DNA from 3 places in the Rhizobacter fulvus genome. Region 3 is predicted to be linked to each of the others. Evidence: predicted binding sites of a transcription regulator. Region 3 holds the regulator's gene; each other region holds the start of a gene.
The links. The regulator HrcA, encoded in region 3, represses chaperone genes, less so after heat shock. The targets are predictions, from matches to a motif close to TTAGCACTCNNNNNNNNNGAGTGCTAA.
Positions count from the first base shown of each region.

Region 1: rpoH (RNA polymerase sigma factor RpoH) is a predicted target of HrcA. The motif match lies at 2,090-2,116, and genes of this name have one in related genera.
Region 2: groES (co-chaperone GroES) is a predicted target of HrcA. The motif match lies at 2,569-2,595, and genes of this name have one in related genera.

Region 1 covers NZ_OZ224516.1:1,182,504-1,187,521, reverse strand. The annotation lists gene cyoE (heme o synthase) at 1-440, shown strand, start outside; gene ACWH49_RS05705 (SCO family protein) at 437-1,051, shown strand; gene rpoH (RNA polymerase sigma factor RpoH) at 1,117-2,046, opposite strand; gene ACWH49_RS05695 (ATP-binding protein) at 2,241-4,286, shown strand; gene ACWH49_RS05690 (recombination-associated protein RdgC) at 4,353-5,018, shown strand, end outside.
Region 2 covers NZ_OZ224516.1:3,114,138-3,119,155, forward strand. The annotation lists gene ACWH49_RS14870 (alpha/beta fold hydrolase) at 1-408, shown strand, start outside; gene groL (chaperonin GroEL) at 492-2,144, opposite strand; gene groES (co-chaperone GroES) at 2,172-2,462, opposite strand; gene ACWH49_RS14885 (GAF domain-containing protein) at 2,745-3,299, shown strand; gene ACWH49_RS14890 (NAD-dependent epimerase/dehydratase family protein) at 3,346-4,335, shown strand; gene pobA (4-hydroxybenzoate 3-monooxygenase) at 4,378-5,018, shown strand, end outside.
Region 3 covers NZ_OZ224516.1:1,421,531-1,426,548, reverse strand. The annotation lists gene rapZ (RNase adapter RapZ) at 1-7, opposite strand, end outside; gene recN (DNA repair protein RecN) at 4-1,695, opposite strand; gene ACWH49_RS06765 (NAD kinase) at 1,697-2,572, opposite strand; gene hrcA (heat-inducible transcriptional repressor HrcA) at 2,641-3,648, shown strand; tRNA gene ACWH49_RS06755 (tRNA-Ile) at 3,685-3,762, shown strand; gene ACWH49_RS06750 (VCBS domain-containing protein) at 4,221-5,018, shown strand, end outside.

The DNA.
Region 1 (5,018 bases), 240 kb from region 3:
GCGCGATGCCGCCGGTGCTCGGCTGGGCCGCGATCCGCGGCGACGTGGGGCCCGAGGCGCTGATCATGTGCCTGATCATCTTCCTGTGGACGCCGCCGCACTTCTGGGCGCTGGCGCTCTACCGCGTCGAGGACTACCGCAAGAGCGGCCTGCCGATGTTGCCGGTCACGCACGGCGCCGAGTTCACGCGGTTGCAGGTGTTCCTGTACACGCTGGTGCTGTTCGCCGGCACGCTGCTGCCGTTCATCCAGGGCATGAGCGGCGTGATCTACCTCGTGGCCGCGCTGCTGCTGAATGCCGGCTTCGTCGGCTACGCATTCAAGCTGTGGCGCGACTATTCCGACGCGCTCGCGCGCAAGACCTTCCGCTTTTCAATCGTCTACCTGTCGCTGCTGTTCGCAGCCCTGCTCGTCGATCACTATCTGAGGCCGCTGCTGTGAATCACCTGCGTCGATCCGTCCTGCTCGCCGCCGCCCTCGGCGTGGCCGCTCTCACCGGCTGCGACAAGCTCGGGCTCGGCAAGCCGCCGGCGCCGCAGTTCAAGGGCGCCGACATCACCGGCGTCGACTACGCGAAGACGCTGGCGCTGCCCGATGCCAACGGCCAGCCGCGCACGCTCGGCGACTTCAAGGGAAAGGTCACGGTGATCTTCTTCGGCTACACCCAGTGCCCGGACGTCTGCCCCACGACGATGGCGGAGCTCGCGCAGGTCAAGAAGGCGCTCGGCCCGGACGGCGACAAGCTGCAGGCGGTGTTCGTCACGATCGACCCCGAGCGCGACACACCGGAGATCTTGAAGTCGTACATGGCCAGCTTCGACCCGAGCTTCGTCGCGCTGCGCGGCACGCTGGAGCAGACCAAGGCGGCGGCCAAGGAGTTCAAGATCTATTTCGAGAAGGTGCCCGGCAAGACCGAGGGCAGCTACACGATGGACCACTCGGCCGGTGCGTTCGTGCTCGACGCCAAGGGCAACGTGCGCCTGTTCGAGCGCTACGGTGCCGGCGCGGAAGGATTGACCGCCGACGTCAAGGCGCTGATCGCGCAGGGCTGAAGTTCGATCCGCCCGGGCAAGAAAGAACGGCCCCGCGGGGCCGTTCTTCATGGGGCGTTCCAGCGTCAGACGCTTTCCGCCAGGGCCTTGCGCATCTTCTTCATCGCCGCGACCTCGATCTGGCGGATCCGCTCGGCGCTCACGCCGTATTCCGCCGCCAGGTCGTGCAGCGTCATGCCGCCCGAGCTGTCGTCGTTGACCTTCAGCCAGCGCTCCTCGACGATGCGGCGGCTGCGGGCGTCGAGTGCGTCGAGCGCGAGCGCGATGCCGTCGCCGGCCAGCCAGTCGCGGTTGCGCGCCTCGAGCACGCGCGTCGGCTCGCTGGCCTCGTCGGCCAGATAGGCGATCGGCGCGAAGCTGGCGTCCTCGCTGTCGTCGGTCTGCGGCTCCAGCGCCACGTCACCGCCGGACAGGCGCGTTTCCATCTCCAGCACCTCCTCGCGCTTGACGTTCAGCGTGCGGGCGAGCGTGTCGACCTCGCCCTGGGTCAGCGTGTTGCGGTGCGTGTCGACATCGAGCGCGTCGTCCTTCAGGCTCTGCTTCATCGAGCGCAGGTTGAAGAACAGCTTGCGCTGGGCCTTGGTCGTCGCAACCTTGACCATCCGCCAGTTCTTCAGGATGTACTCGTGGATCTCGGCCTTGATCCAGTGCATCGCGTAGCTGACCAGGCGAACGCCCTGGTCCGGGTCGAAACGCTTGACGGCCTTCATCAGGCCGACGTTGCCTTCCTGGATCAGGTCGCCGTGCGGCAGGCCGTAGCCCAGGTACTTGCGCGAGATCGAGACGACCAAGCGGAGGTGCGAGAGCACCAGCTTTCCGGCGGCCTCGAGGTCGCCGCTGGCGCGCAGGCGGGTCGCGTAAGCGATTTCCTCCTCGTGCGTCAGCAACGGAACGCGGTTCGCCGCCGTGATGTAGGCGTCGAGGTTGCCCAGCGACGGCACCAGGGCCCACGGGTCGCGGACGGTCAGAGCAGCAGTGGCAGTGGAAGTGTTCATGGAGAGATCAGACACGCCGAACCCCTTTCAAGTTCCGCAAATATTAGCACTCGTGGGGTGGGAGTGCTGATCGGCTTCAACTATCGCGACGATCGTCTGGTCATGATGTCACACCGCAGTGCGAGGAGGGTCTCCAAGTGTGTGGTCACTGACATCTGCGGCTACGAAGGGCGGTTGGTCGTCTGGCGACACCGATGAGAAGTCTTGCCGCATCGGTTCAGGACCGGTCCATCCCCGGGCGACCCGGCCTCCAGAATGACGGCGTGGCTGATTTCGACTCCTTCGACGCGATGACAGCCTCGGAGTTGCTGGCCCGGGTGCACGAGCTTTTCGGCAGTGGCGGCCGCGGCGACACCCCGATGGCGCGGCTGGCCGACAAGGCGCTCGAGCGAGCACGCGACACCGGGGACGCCGAAACACAAGCGCTGGTCCTCTACTTTCGTCTGATCGGTCAGGTTCGCCTGCTGTCGGAGAGCGAGATGCTCGCCCGGGTGGGCGCGGCGCGCGCGGAGTGCGTGGCGCTCGGCGTCCAGCGGGGCGTGTGGATGATGGACGATCTCGCCGCCTGGACACGCTTGACGCATGGGCATCACATGGAGGCCATCGCCATGTGCGAGCGGCTCGCCCGGATCCCGACCGACACGCGTCCCGCTTTCGAGCGCAGCATCACCGCCCACCACCTGGCCGTCGCCAACCAGTACACCGGCAACCACGACGACGGCTTGCGGTGGTTCTATCGATTCCTTCAGCTCGCCGAGGACGCCGGCCACCGCAGGTGGCTGGCCGCGGCATGCCTCGAGTTGGGCGGCTTCCTGCTGGAGGACACCTTGAATCCGGAGCAGGCGCTGCCGCACCTGCAACGGGCGCGCGCGATCTGGCGCGACTACCCGCCAGCACCGACCGCGTTCATCGCCACGGCGCACACGATCGAGGCGCTCGACCTGCTGGGCCGACCCGAGGAGGCCCATGCCGTCTTCGTCGAGGACACCAACGCAGAGGGCGCCCTGCCGATGCTCGAAGCGAGCCGCACGCGCATGGCGATCGCCTTGATCGGCGTGGGTCGGCTCGACGAAGCCCAGGCCTGGCTGGATCAGGTGCGTCCCGAGTACACGCACATCCGCAGGAACGAATACCCGTTCGGGCCGACCGTGCCGGTCCGCCTGCTGTGCGCGCAAAAGCGCTTCCAGGAAGCGCGAGCCTTGGCCGAGGCGGAACGCGATCGCATCGTCATCCACAAGCTCGCGGCCTACGACCGGGTTCAGCTGCTGGATCACCTGCGGGAAGCCTGCGAAGCGCTCGGCGACACCCAGGCGGCGGCCGAGGCCGCCACCGCAGCCCGGGATGCCTGCCTGCCGCTGGTGAACGTCTCGGCGCGCGCTCGCTACCTGGCGAGCCAGATCGAACGCGATCCGGCGAACGCGCCCCGGCTGTCGGCGCTCGACCTGCGTCGCCTGGACGCCATCGAGCGGGAGGTGAAGGCACAGGCCAGTTCGGCGCCGTCGCCCCGGCTGCCCCGCTTCCTGGCCCACGTGGTGCATGAGCTGCGCAGCCCGGTCGGCGGTGTCATGGGCATGAGCTCGCTGCTGCTGATGTCGGCGCTCGACGAGAAGCAGCGGCGGTTCACGACGGCGATCAATTCCTCCGCCGCGACGCTCGAACGGCTGATCAACGACGTGCTGGACCTGTCGAAGCTCGAGAGCGGGCGCTTTCAACTGAACCCGCAGCCCTTCGCTCTCGAGCCCTGGCTGGCACAGGTCACCGGCCCCTATGTCTCGATGGGACTGGCCAAGGGCGTGGCCGTGAACGTCGACCCGGCCCCCGATCTGCCCCGCGAGCTGCTCGGGGACGTGTTGCGCATTGGCCAGGTGCTGGTCAACCTGATGTCGAACGCGCTCAAGTTCACGCGGGCCGGCTGGATCGACGTGCGCATCCGCAACGGCGGGGGCTCGGCACCCGGCGTGGTCCGGCTGCGATTCGAAGTGCAGGACACCGGCATGGGCATTTCGGCCGAGGCCCTGGGGCGCCTTTTCCAGGAGTTCGAGCAGGCCAACGAGACCATCGCGCAGGACTACGGCGGAACCGGCCTGGGCCTGGCGCTCAGCAAGCACCTTGTCGAGCTGATGCAGGGGCGGATCGGCGCCCGCAGCGAACCCAATGTCGGCAGCCTGTTCTGGTTCGAGCTGGACCTTCCGGAAGCGGTCTGCCCGACCCGCAACGCGGCCGCCACGAACCGGGATTGATTGCGAGGACAATCGCGCCTCCCGCGCCGGCGTCCGCCGCGCCTCCCCTTTCAACGAGAGGTCCGTTTGTTCAAGAATCTGATCGTGTACCGCATCGGCCCGGGCTGGGCCGCCAACAGCGCCGAGCTCGAAGCCGGGCTGGAGAAGATGGTCTTCGTCGAATGTGGCGCGACCCAGCCGGTCTCGGCCGGCTGGGCGCCGCCGCGCGGCGTCGCGCACGCGCCGCTGCTCGAATCGGTCGGCGGCCAGTGGCTGATGAAACTGGTGATCGAGCAGCGCGTCGTGCCGTCGGCCGTCGTCAAGCGCCGGGTCGACGAGCGTGCCGCGCAGATCGAACAGGCCACCGGCCGCAAGCCCGGCAAGAAGCAGCAGAAGGAGCTGAAGGAAGAGGTGCTGCTCGACCTGCTGCCGCAGGCCTTCACCAAGCAGGCCGCGATCCGCGTCTGGCTGAACCCCAAGGACCGGCTGCTGATGATCGACGCCAGCAGCCCGGCCAAGGCGGACGACGTGGTCACGCAGCTGGTCAAGGCCGCCGAGGGCCTGGCGCTGACGCCGCTGCACACCGCGCAGTCGCCGGCCGCGGCGATGTCGGAGTGGCTGACGACCGGGGACGCGCCAGCCGGCTTCAGCATCGATCGCGAGTGCGAACTGAAGTCGCCGGACGAGAGCAAGTCGGCGGTGCGCTACGCCCGCCATGCGCTCGACATCGAGGAGGTGCGCCAGCACATCGCC
Region 2 (5,018 bases), 1.7 Mb from region 3:
GACTACGCCCGCATGTGGCCGATGTTCACCAACATGGGCGCGGCGGACACCGGCCGCGAGGGCGGCGGCTGGCTCACCGAATCGGTTCGGGACCAGTACCGCGCGATCTGGGACGCCGGGCTGACGGGCGGCTGCAACTACTACCGCGCCTCGCCGCTGCGCCCGCCGCTCGATGCCGAGTCCGCGGTCATGAAGGTCGAGTTCCCGCGCGAGTACGTCACGGTCCGGCGTCCCACGCTGGTGATCTGGGGCGAGGACGACATGGCGTTGCCGGTCGCGCTGATCGACGGCCTGGACGAGTTCGTGCCCGACATGAACCTCGTGCGCGTGCCGGGCGCGAGCCACTGGATCATCCACGAGCGGCCGGCGTCCATCGCCGCGGAGATCGACAAGCACCTGCGCCGCTGAAATCGGACGCGTCAAAAGAAAGAGGGCACCGAAGTGCCCTCTTTGCGGGTGCGAATCGGGCGGCTTTGACCGCCCGGGTCGTCTTACATGTCCATGCCGCCCATGCCACCCATGCCGCCCATGCCACCCGGCATGCCGCCGCCGCCGGCGGCTTCGTCCTTCGGCGCCTCGGAGATCATGGCTTCCGTCGTCAGCATCAGCGACGCGACCGAGGCTGCGTTCTGCAGGGCCGTGCGCGTGACCTTCGTCGGGTCCAGGATGCCCATCTCGATCATGTCGCCATACGTGTCATTGGCCGCATTGAAGCCGTAGTTGCCCTTGCCGGCCAACACCGCATTCACGACCACGCTGGCTTCGCCGCCGGCGTTGTAGACGATCTCGCGCAGCGGCGCTTCGATGGCCTTCAACACCAGCTTGATGCCGGCTTCCTGGTCGGGGTTGTCGCCCTTGATGACGCCCGCGGATTGCTTGGCGCGCAGCAGCGCGACGCCACCACCGGCCACGATGCCTTCCTCGACGGCGGCACGGGTCGCGTGCAGCGCATCTTCGACGCGGGCCTTCTTTTCCTTCATCTCGACTTCGGTGGCGGCGCCGACCTTGATCACCGCCACACCGCCGGCCAGCTTGGCCACGCGCTCTTGCAGCTTTTCACGGTCGTAGTCGCTGGTGGCTTCCTCGATCTGGATGCGCACTTGCTTGACGCGCGCCTCGATGTCGCCCGCGGCGCCCGAGCCGTCGATGATCGTGGTGTTTTCCTTGCCCACTTCGACGCGCTTGGCCTGGCCCAGGTCGGCCAGCGTGACCTTCTCGAGCGTCAGGCCGACTTCTTCGGCGATGACCTTGCCGCCGGTCAGGATCGCGATGTCCTCGAGCATCGCCTTGCGGCGGTCACCGAAGCCCGGCGCCTTGACGGCGACGACCTTCAGGATGCCGCGGATCGTGTTGACGACCAGCGTGGCGAGCGCTTCGCCTTCGACTTCTTCCGCGATGATCAGCAGCGGACGGCCCGACTTGGCGACTTGCTCCAGCGTCGGCAGCAGGTCACGGATGTTGCTGATCTTCTTGTCGAACAGCAGCACGAACGGGTTGTCCAGCGTCGCGGTCTGCTTTTCCGGGTTGTTGATGAAGTACGGCGACAGGTAGCCGCGGTCGAACTGCATGCCTTCGACGACTTCGAGTTCGCTGTTCAGGCTCTTGCCGTCTTCGACGGTGATGACGCCTTCCTTGCCGACCTTGTCCATCGCGTCGGCGATGATCTTGCCGACTTCCTCGTCGCTGTTGGCCGAGATCGTGCCGACTTGCGCGATTTCCTTCGAGGTCGTGGTGGCCTTCGACTGCTTCTTCAGCTGCTCGACCAGCGCCGTGACGGCCTTGTCGATGCCGCGCTTCAGGTCCATCGGGTTCATGCCCGCGGCCACGTACTTCATGCCTTCGCGAACGATGGCTTGCGCGAGCACGGTGGCGGTGGTGGTGCCGTCACCGGCGATGTCGGAGGTCTTGGAAGCGACTTCCTTGACCATCTGCGCGCCCATGTTCTGAAGCTTGTCCTTCAGCTCGATTTCCTTGGCGACCGAGACACCGTCCTTGGTGACCGTCGGGCCGCCGAACGAACGCTCCAGCACCACGTTGCGACCCTTGGGGCCGAGCGTGACCTTGACCGCGTTGGCCAGGATGTTCACACCCTCGACCATGCGTGCGCGGGCTTCGCCGCCGAAAATTACGTCTTTTGCTGCCATTTGAATGTTCTCCTGTGTACCGTGGGATTACTTCTCGACGACCGCGAACAGGTCGTCTTCCTTCATCACCAGCAGTTCTTCGCCATCGACCTTGACGGTCTGGCCGCTGTACTTGCCGAACAACACCCGGTCGCCGACCTTGATGTTCAGGACGACGAAGTCGCCCTTGTCATTGCGCTTGCCCGGACCGACGGCCAGCACTTCGCCCTGATCGGGCTTTTCGGCGGCGTTGTCGGGGATGACGATGCCCGAGGCGGTCTTGGTTTCCTGTTCCAGGCGCTTGACGATCACGCGATCGTGCAACGGACGAAGTTTCATAGCATCTCCTTGATGGACTTAAGAACGATATAAATCGTGGCTTGGAAGCGAAGTGGGCACTCAGCTTTCCACGGCGGATCGCGACCTGGGGCACGCCGATCCGCCGTTAGCACTCACTGGAAGCGAGTGCTAGCAGGGCGGATTATAGGGCGACGACCCGATCTTTCAAGTGACATCGCCGCCCGTTCAGCGCGAGCGGGCACGATGGCTCCGACGCCGCTGACTCCACGTGCCGCCGGTTGCGAGAAAATGCCGCGCTGAATCAAGGACGGAGATCCCCGCGTGACCGGTGTGCCGAATTTCCATTTCCTCATGAGAGACCTGGCGCACGAAGTGGACGCCGGGCGCGTGACCGACATCGACGCTGCCGGCCAAGTGGCCGAGCACATCCAGAAGGCGCTGGGATGCATCCACGTCACGTTCTGGAGCGTCTCCGGGCCCATCGGCCGGCGCGTGATGCGCAGCGTCGCGGCCTATGACGGTGTCAGGGGAATGGCCATCGCGGGCGCCGCGGTGTTCCCCGAGTCGGGCGGCGGCTTCTTCGGCGCATTGGTGCGCGAGGGGTGCTATGTCTGCGGCGACACCTTCGCGGATCCGGCGCTCCAGTCGGTGAAGGACGCCATGCTCGTGCCGTTCGGGATCCGCGCGTTGCTGGCCGCCTCGTATGGCGGCCACGGCGAGGTGTGGGGCATCATCACCTGCACGAACAATGTCGCACGGACATGGCGATCCGCCGAGGTGACGGCGCTGAGGAAGTGCGCCGCCGAGATCTCGACCTTGCGGAGCCAGCGCCGGATGCTCGGGAATTCGCTGTCCACCGGGGGCTTCCTGACGTGACTGGGCGCCATGGCACCTGCGGACCGCGAGCCCCAGACTGCCCGCCATGAAGATCCTCGTCACCGGAAGCGCCGGCCACCTCGGCGAAGCGCTGATGCGCACGCTGGCGGAAAGCGTGCACGACGCGGTCGGTTGCGACGTGCGGGCGTCGCCGTACACGCGGCATGTCGGCTCGGTCGCCGATCGGGCGTTCGTCGCGCGCTGCATGGACGGCATCGACGCGGTGCTGCACACCGCCACACTGCATAAGCCGCACATCGCGACCCACACGCGCCAGCATTTCGTCGACACGAACATCACCGGGACGCTGAACCTGCTGGAGGAAGCGCTCGCCGGGGGTGTCGGCGCCTTCATCTTCACCAGCACGACCAGCGCCTACGGACACGTGCTGATCCCGGCGCCGGGCGCGCCGGCCGCCTGGATCACCGAGGAGGTCGTGCCGCGCCCGAAGAACATCTATGGCGTGACCAAGCTGGCCGCGGAGAACCTGTGCGAATTGATGCATGCGCTGCACGGGTTGCCGTGCCTGGTGCTGCGCACCTCGCGCTTCTTTCCGGAGGACGACGACTGCAAGCGCACGCGCGACGACTACTTCGACGCGAACGCCAAGGTGAACGAGTTGTTGAACCGCCGTGTCGACATCGAGGACGCGGTCGATGCGCACCTGTGCGCCCTCGAGCGTGCGCCGGTGCTCGGTTTCGGCCGCTACATCGTCAGCGCGACGACGCCCTTCGAGGCGGTGGATCTCGCGGCGCTGCGTCGCGGCGCGGCCGGCGTCGTGGCACGCCGCGTGCCTGATTTCGAGGCCGAGTATCAGCGCCGCGGCTGGAAGATGTTCGACGGCATCGATCGCGTCTACGTCAACGCCAAGGCCCGCACCGATCTGCACTGGCAGCCCCGCCACGACTTCGCTTCGGTGCTCGAGCGGCTGCGTTCGGGCGGCGACCACCGCAGTGCGCTCGCGCTCGAGATCGGCAAGAAGGGCTACCACCCGGGGCCGTTCCTGGGTGACGGCCCGTACCCCGTCGCGCCCTAGACTACGGCGCCGGCCCGCGTCGTGGCCGATGAGGATTTCCGCATGAGCACCCAGCGCACCCAAGTCGCGATCATCGGCGCCGGCCCGGCCGGGCTGTTGCTCGGTCAGTTGCTTCACCGGGCCGGCATCGACAACGTGATCCTCGAGCGCCAGACTGGCGACTACGTGCTCGGCCGCATTCGCGCCGGCGTGCTGGAGCAGACGACTTGCGACCTGCTCGACGAGGCCGGCGTCGGCGAGCGGATGCATGCCGAGGGGATGGTGCACGACGGCTTCGAGCTGTGCTTCGGCGGCGCGCGCCACCGCATCGACATGCACGGGCTGACCGGCGGCAAGCACGTGACCGTCTATGGCCAGACCGAAGTGACGCGCGACCTGATGGCGGCGCGCGCCGCTGCCAGCCTGCCGACGATCTACGGCGCGAAGGACGTGGCACCGCACGGCTTCGACACCGACCACCCGACCGTCAGCTACACGCTCGACGGCGTCGTCCACACAGTCGCCTGCGACTTCATCGCCGGCTGCGACGGCTACCACGGCGTGAGCCGGGCCAGCGTGCCGCCGAAGGCGCTGTCGATCTACGAAAAGGTCTACCAGTTCGGCTGGCTCGGCGTGCTGGCGGACACGCCGCCGGTCGCGCACGAACTGATCTACTCGAACCACGAACGCGGTTTCGCGCTGTG
Region 3 (5,018 bases):
CGCTCATGAGCGCTTGCGCCCGCGTGGGGCCGGCGTCGCGTCGGCGCCGACCGAGAGCATCTCCTGCGCGTGCGCGAGGCTGGTGTTGGACAGCCGCTCGCCGCCGAGCATGCGCGCGACCTCGGCCACCCGCACCTCGCCGCCGACGGCGTTGACTTCGCTCAACGTGAGCCCGTCGCGCAACTGCTTCGAGACGACGAAGTGATGATCGGCGCAGGCCGCGACCTGGGGCAGGTGGGTGACGGCCAGCACCTGCCGGTCGCGGCCGAGCTGTTTCATCAGCCGGCCGACCGTCTCGGCCACCGCGCCGCCAACGCCGGCATCGATCTCGTCGAAGATCAGGGTCGCGGCGGCGTCCTTGTTCTGCAACTGGCTGGTCGTGACTGCGATCGCCAGCGCGATCCGCGACAGCTCGCCGCCGGACGCCACCTTGCCGAGCGGCCGCGGCGTGCTGCCCGCATGGCCGGCGACCAGAAACTCGGCCGACTCGGTACCGAACGATTGCGGGGCGTCCTGCTTCAGCAGTGCGACCTCGAATGCGCCGCCGGCCATGCCGAGCTGCTGCATCGCCTGCGTCACCGCGCGGGCGAGCTTCGGCGCGGCCGCGCGGCGGGCCGTGGAGATGCGCTTGGCCTCGGTCTCGAAGTCGGCGAGGGAGCGCGCCACGTCACGTTCCAGCGCCTCGAGATCGGCCGCAGCGTCGAGCGCGCGCAACTCGGCTTGCCATTGGGCGAGCACGGCGGGCAACTCCTGCGGCGGGCGCCGATAGCGCCGTGCCAGGCTCATCCAGGCCGACAGCCGCTCGTCCAGCGCCTGCAGCCGCTGCGGCTCGAGGTCGGTGTGGTTCAGGTAGCCGCTGAGCGTGTGGGCCGCGTCCTGCAACTGGGCCTGCGCGCTTTGCAGCACCTCGATCAGCGACGCCAGCTGCGCGTCGTACGCGGCCACGCCTTCGAGCGCGTGCAGCGCGCGGCCGGTGAGGGCGTCGGCGTTGTCGTCGGCGTCGGAGAGGGCATCGAGCGCGCTGCGCGCCGCATCCATCAGCGCCTGTCCGTTCGCGAGCTTCTTGTGCTCGGCCTCGAGTTCGGCCCACTCGTCGTCGCCCGGTGCGAGCTTGGCGACCTCGCCGATCTGCCACGCCAGGCGCTCGCGTTCCCGTTCCAGCCCTGCCTGCTGTGTGCCGGCGGCGGCCAGTGCCTCGGTGGCGCGCTTCCATTGCGAGAACAGTGCGCCCAGCGGGGTGCTGTCGATGCCCGCGAACGCGTCGAGCAGGCCGCGTATCGACGGCCCGCGCGTCAGACTCTGCCAAGCATGTTGGCCGTGGATGTCGACGAGGTGATCGGCGGCCTCGCGCAGCTGCGCAATCGTCGCCGGGCTGCCGTTGATCCACGCGCGGCTCTTGCCCTGCGCATCGATCGTGCGGCGCAGCAGCAGCGTCTCGGCGCTCTCGAACCCGCCTTCGTCGAGCCAGCCGGACAAGCTCGCCGGCGTGTCGAACTCGGCGCCGATCTCGGCCCGCGCCGCGCCTTCGCGGACCACGCCCGCATCGCCGCGGCTGCCGAGCGCGAGCTGCAGCGCGTCGACCAGGATCGACTTGCCCGCGCCGGTCTCGCCGGTCAGCACCGAGAAGCCGGCGTCGAGTTCCACTTCGAGCGCAGCGACGATCACGAAATCGCGGAGGGACAAGCGCCTCAACACCTCAGTTCACCCCGGAGTTCCAGTGCAGCTTGCGGCGCAGCGTCGCGTAGTAGCTCCAGCCTTGCGGATGCAGGAACCGCACCTGGTTCGCCGAACGCCGCACCCGCACGCGGTCGCCGTGCAGCAGGCTGGCGAGCGACTGCATGTCGAAGCTGACGCTCGCGTCGCGCCCGGCGACGATCTCGATGTGGATGTCGCCGGTGTCGGGCAGCACGATCGGCCGGTTCGAGAGGTCGTGCGGCGCGATCGGCACCAGCACCCAGCCCTTGATGCCAGGATGCAGGATCGGGCCGCCGGCCGACAGCGCGTAGGCGGTCGATCCGGTCGGCGAGCCGATGATCAGGCCGTCGGAGCGGAAGTTCGCGACGAACTCGTCGCCGATGTCGACCTTCAGCTCGACCATGCTCGCCGCCGCGCCGCGGCTCACGACCACGTCGTTCATCGCGTAGCCCTCGAATATCTGCGCGTCGTCACGCCACACGCCACCTTCGAGCATCGTGCGGCGTTCCTCGATGTAGTCGCCGGCGACCATCGGCGCGAGGGCCTCGGCGAACTGGCCGATGTTCACATCGGTGATGAAGCCCAGCCGCCCCTGGTTGATGCCGACCAGCGGGGTGCCGTAGCGGGCGAGCTGGCGCGCGATGCCCAGCATCGTGCCGTCGCCGCCGACGACGACCGCGAGGTCGCAGTCGCGGCCGAGTTCGTCGGCGGTCAGGGCGCCGTAGCCATCGATGCCGGTGTTCAGCGCGGTCTGGCGTTCGAGCGAGACCTCGAGCCCCTGCCGCACCAGGAACTGCGCGATGTCCTCCAGCACGCCGCGGATGCCCTGGGCCTGGTATTTGCCCACGAGCGCGGCGTGACGGAAGGGGCTGGACATGCGCGGGATTACACCACAGCACCCCCTGCAAACCGGCCTTGAAAGGGCCCGCCGCCTACAATGACGACATGCTGGACGAGCGCGCTAAAACACTGCTGAAGGCCCTGGTCGAGAAGTACATCGCCGATGGCCAGCCGGTGGGTTCGCGCACGCTGTCGCGGGCCAGTGGCCTGGAGCTGTCGCCGGCGACGATCCGCAACGTGATGGCCGACCTGGAAGACCTCGGCCTGATCGTCAGCCCGCACACCAGCGCCGGCCGCATCCCGACGCCCAAGGGCTACCGCCTGTTCGTCGACACGATGCTGACCGCGCAGCCGCTGGCCAACGCCCCGCCGACGCCGCAGTTGCCGCCCGACCAGCCGCAACGCGTGATCGCGAACGCGGCGCAGCTGCTGTCCAACCTGTCGAGCTTCGTCGGCGTGATCACCGCGCCGCGCAAGGCGAGCGTGTTCCATCACATCGAGTTCATGCGCCTGAGCGAGCGGCGTGTGCTGGTGATCCTGGTCGCGCCTGACGGGGACGTGCAGAACCGCGTGATCTTCACCGCCCAGGACTACACCCAGTCGCAGCTGATCGAGGCCAGCAACTACCTGACCGCGAACTACCGCGGCCGCACGATCGAGGAGGTGCGCGAGCGTCTGAAGACCGAGGTCGACGCGCTGCGCGGCGAGATCGCCACGCTGATGCAGGCCGCGGTCCAGGCCGGCAGCGAGGCCCACGCCGACAGCCAGGAGCAGGTCGTGATCAGCGGCGAGCGCAACCTGCTGACAGTGCAGGACTTCTCCAGCGACATGGGCAGCCTGCGCAAGCTGTTCGACGTCTTCGAGCAGAAGACGCAGCTGATGCGCCTGCTCGAGGTCAGCAGCCGCGCCGAGGGCGTGCGCATCTACATCGGCGGCGAGAGCATGGTGGTGCCGTTCGAGGAGCTGTCGGTGGTCTCGGCGCCGTACGAGGTCAACGGCCAGATCGTCGGCACGCTCGGCGTGATCGGGCCGACGCGGATGGCGTACGACCGGATGATCCAGATCGTCGACATCACGTCGCGGCTGGTGACCAACGCGTTGAGCACGAAGTAGCGGCGCGCCGCGCGCTGCCTACAATCCCCGCACGCCGGGCCGCTAGCTCATGATGGTTAGAGCAGCAGACTCATAATCTGTTGGTGCCGTGTTCGACTCACGGGCGGCCTACCAATTAGTGTGTGTCAGAGAGCAATTCTCTGATTGGATCGCGGAGCATGGCGATCGATGGCCAGCCGGGGACGGCCATGCAGCCATCGGACTTCGCGGTGGACTCGTGTGCGCGAGATGCGAGATCGCGAGGGTGACGTCGACTTCTTGCGGTGGGCTCCGTGCACCACTCAACGGTCAGCGAAACCTGCGTTTCCTGACAGAGCGGAGACGTTAGGCCAGTCGGCGAAATGAAACATTTGCGCTGACGTGCGAGTGTCATTCGTGACTTAGTTGTCGGTTTCCGCGTGGGAATACCCCTCGGTCAGCCTGTTTGCACCCAACCAGGGGGGGTGTGAATTGCGTAGGCGCATTAACAATGTTTCACATATCACTGAACAGATTCAGGGCTGCGTCTTGACACTTTCGTGTCTGCGCTCCCGCCGTCCACACGATGCCGATAGTTCGGCGCAGGAGCACCAATGAGCGACCCAATCATCACAGGCACCGAGAGCAACGACAACCTGAATGGCGGTTCTGGTGCCGACACGATCAACGGCGGCGCTGGCAACGACAAGATTTCGGGTGGGTCCGGCAATGACACGCTGAACGGCGGCAGCGGAAGCGACATCGTCAACGGCGATTCCGGTAACGACACGCTGGTCTACAACCTCACCGAAAACCTCAACGGTGCGAAGGACGTCTATACGGGCGGCTCCGGCATCGACACCGTCCTGATGCAACTGAGTGCGGCGCAGTGGGTGGACCTTGGGGTTCGCGCCGAGTTGCAGCGTTACGTGACGTTCCTGCAGACGGTCAAGACCAATCCGCAAGGTGAAGTATCGAACGGGAGCGCCAGCGATTTCACCTTCAAATTCGCCAACGACACCGCGCTGACCGTCCAGATGATGGAGAAGCTGGCGGTATCGGTGCAGCAGGCGGACGGCTCATACCTGGCGATTGACTTTCACCAGACCGTCTTGACCGGGGTGACGCAGCAGTTTGTGAGCGAGCTCGGCGACGCCTCGGCTCAGGACTTGAAACTCGTTGGTACATTGAGTTTCCTCGATCTCGATGCGGGCCAGTCGCTCATCGCCACCGTCGGCTCTTCGTCGGTCGTGGCAAGTGCCGGCGTGGTGCTTCCCAGCAATCTGGCAGTGGCGCTGGCGCCCGTGTTGAGCTTTTCAGGGCCAGCCACCTGGACCGGCGGTGTGCAGACAATCGGGTACATCTACGACCCGCTCGCGGTAAACCTGGACTTCCTGCGGGCAGGGCAGTCG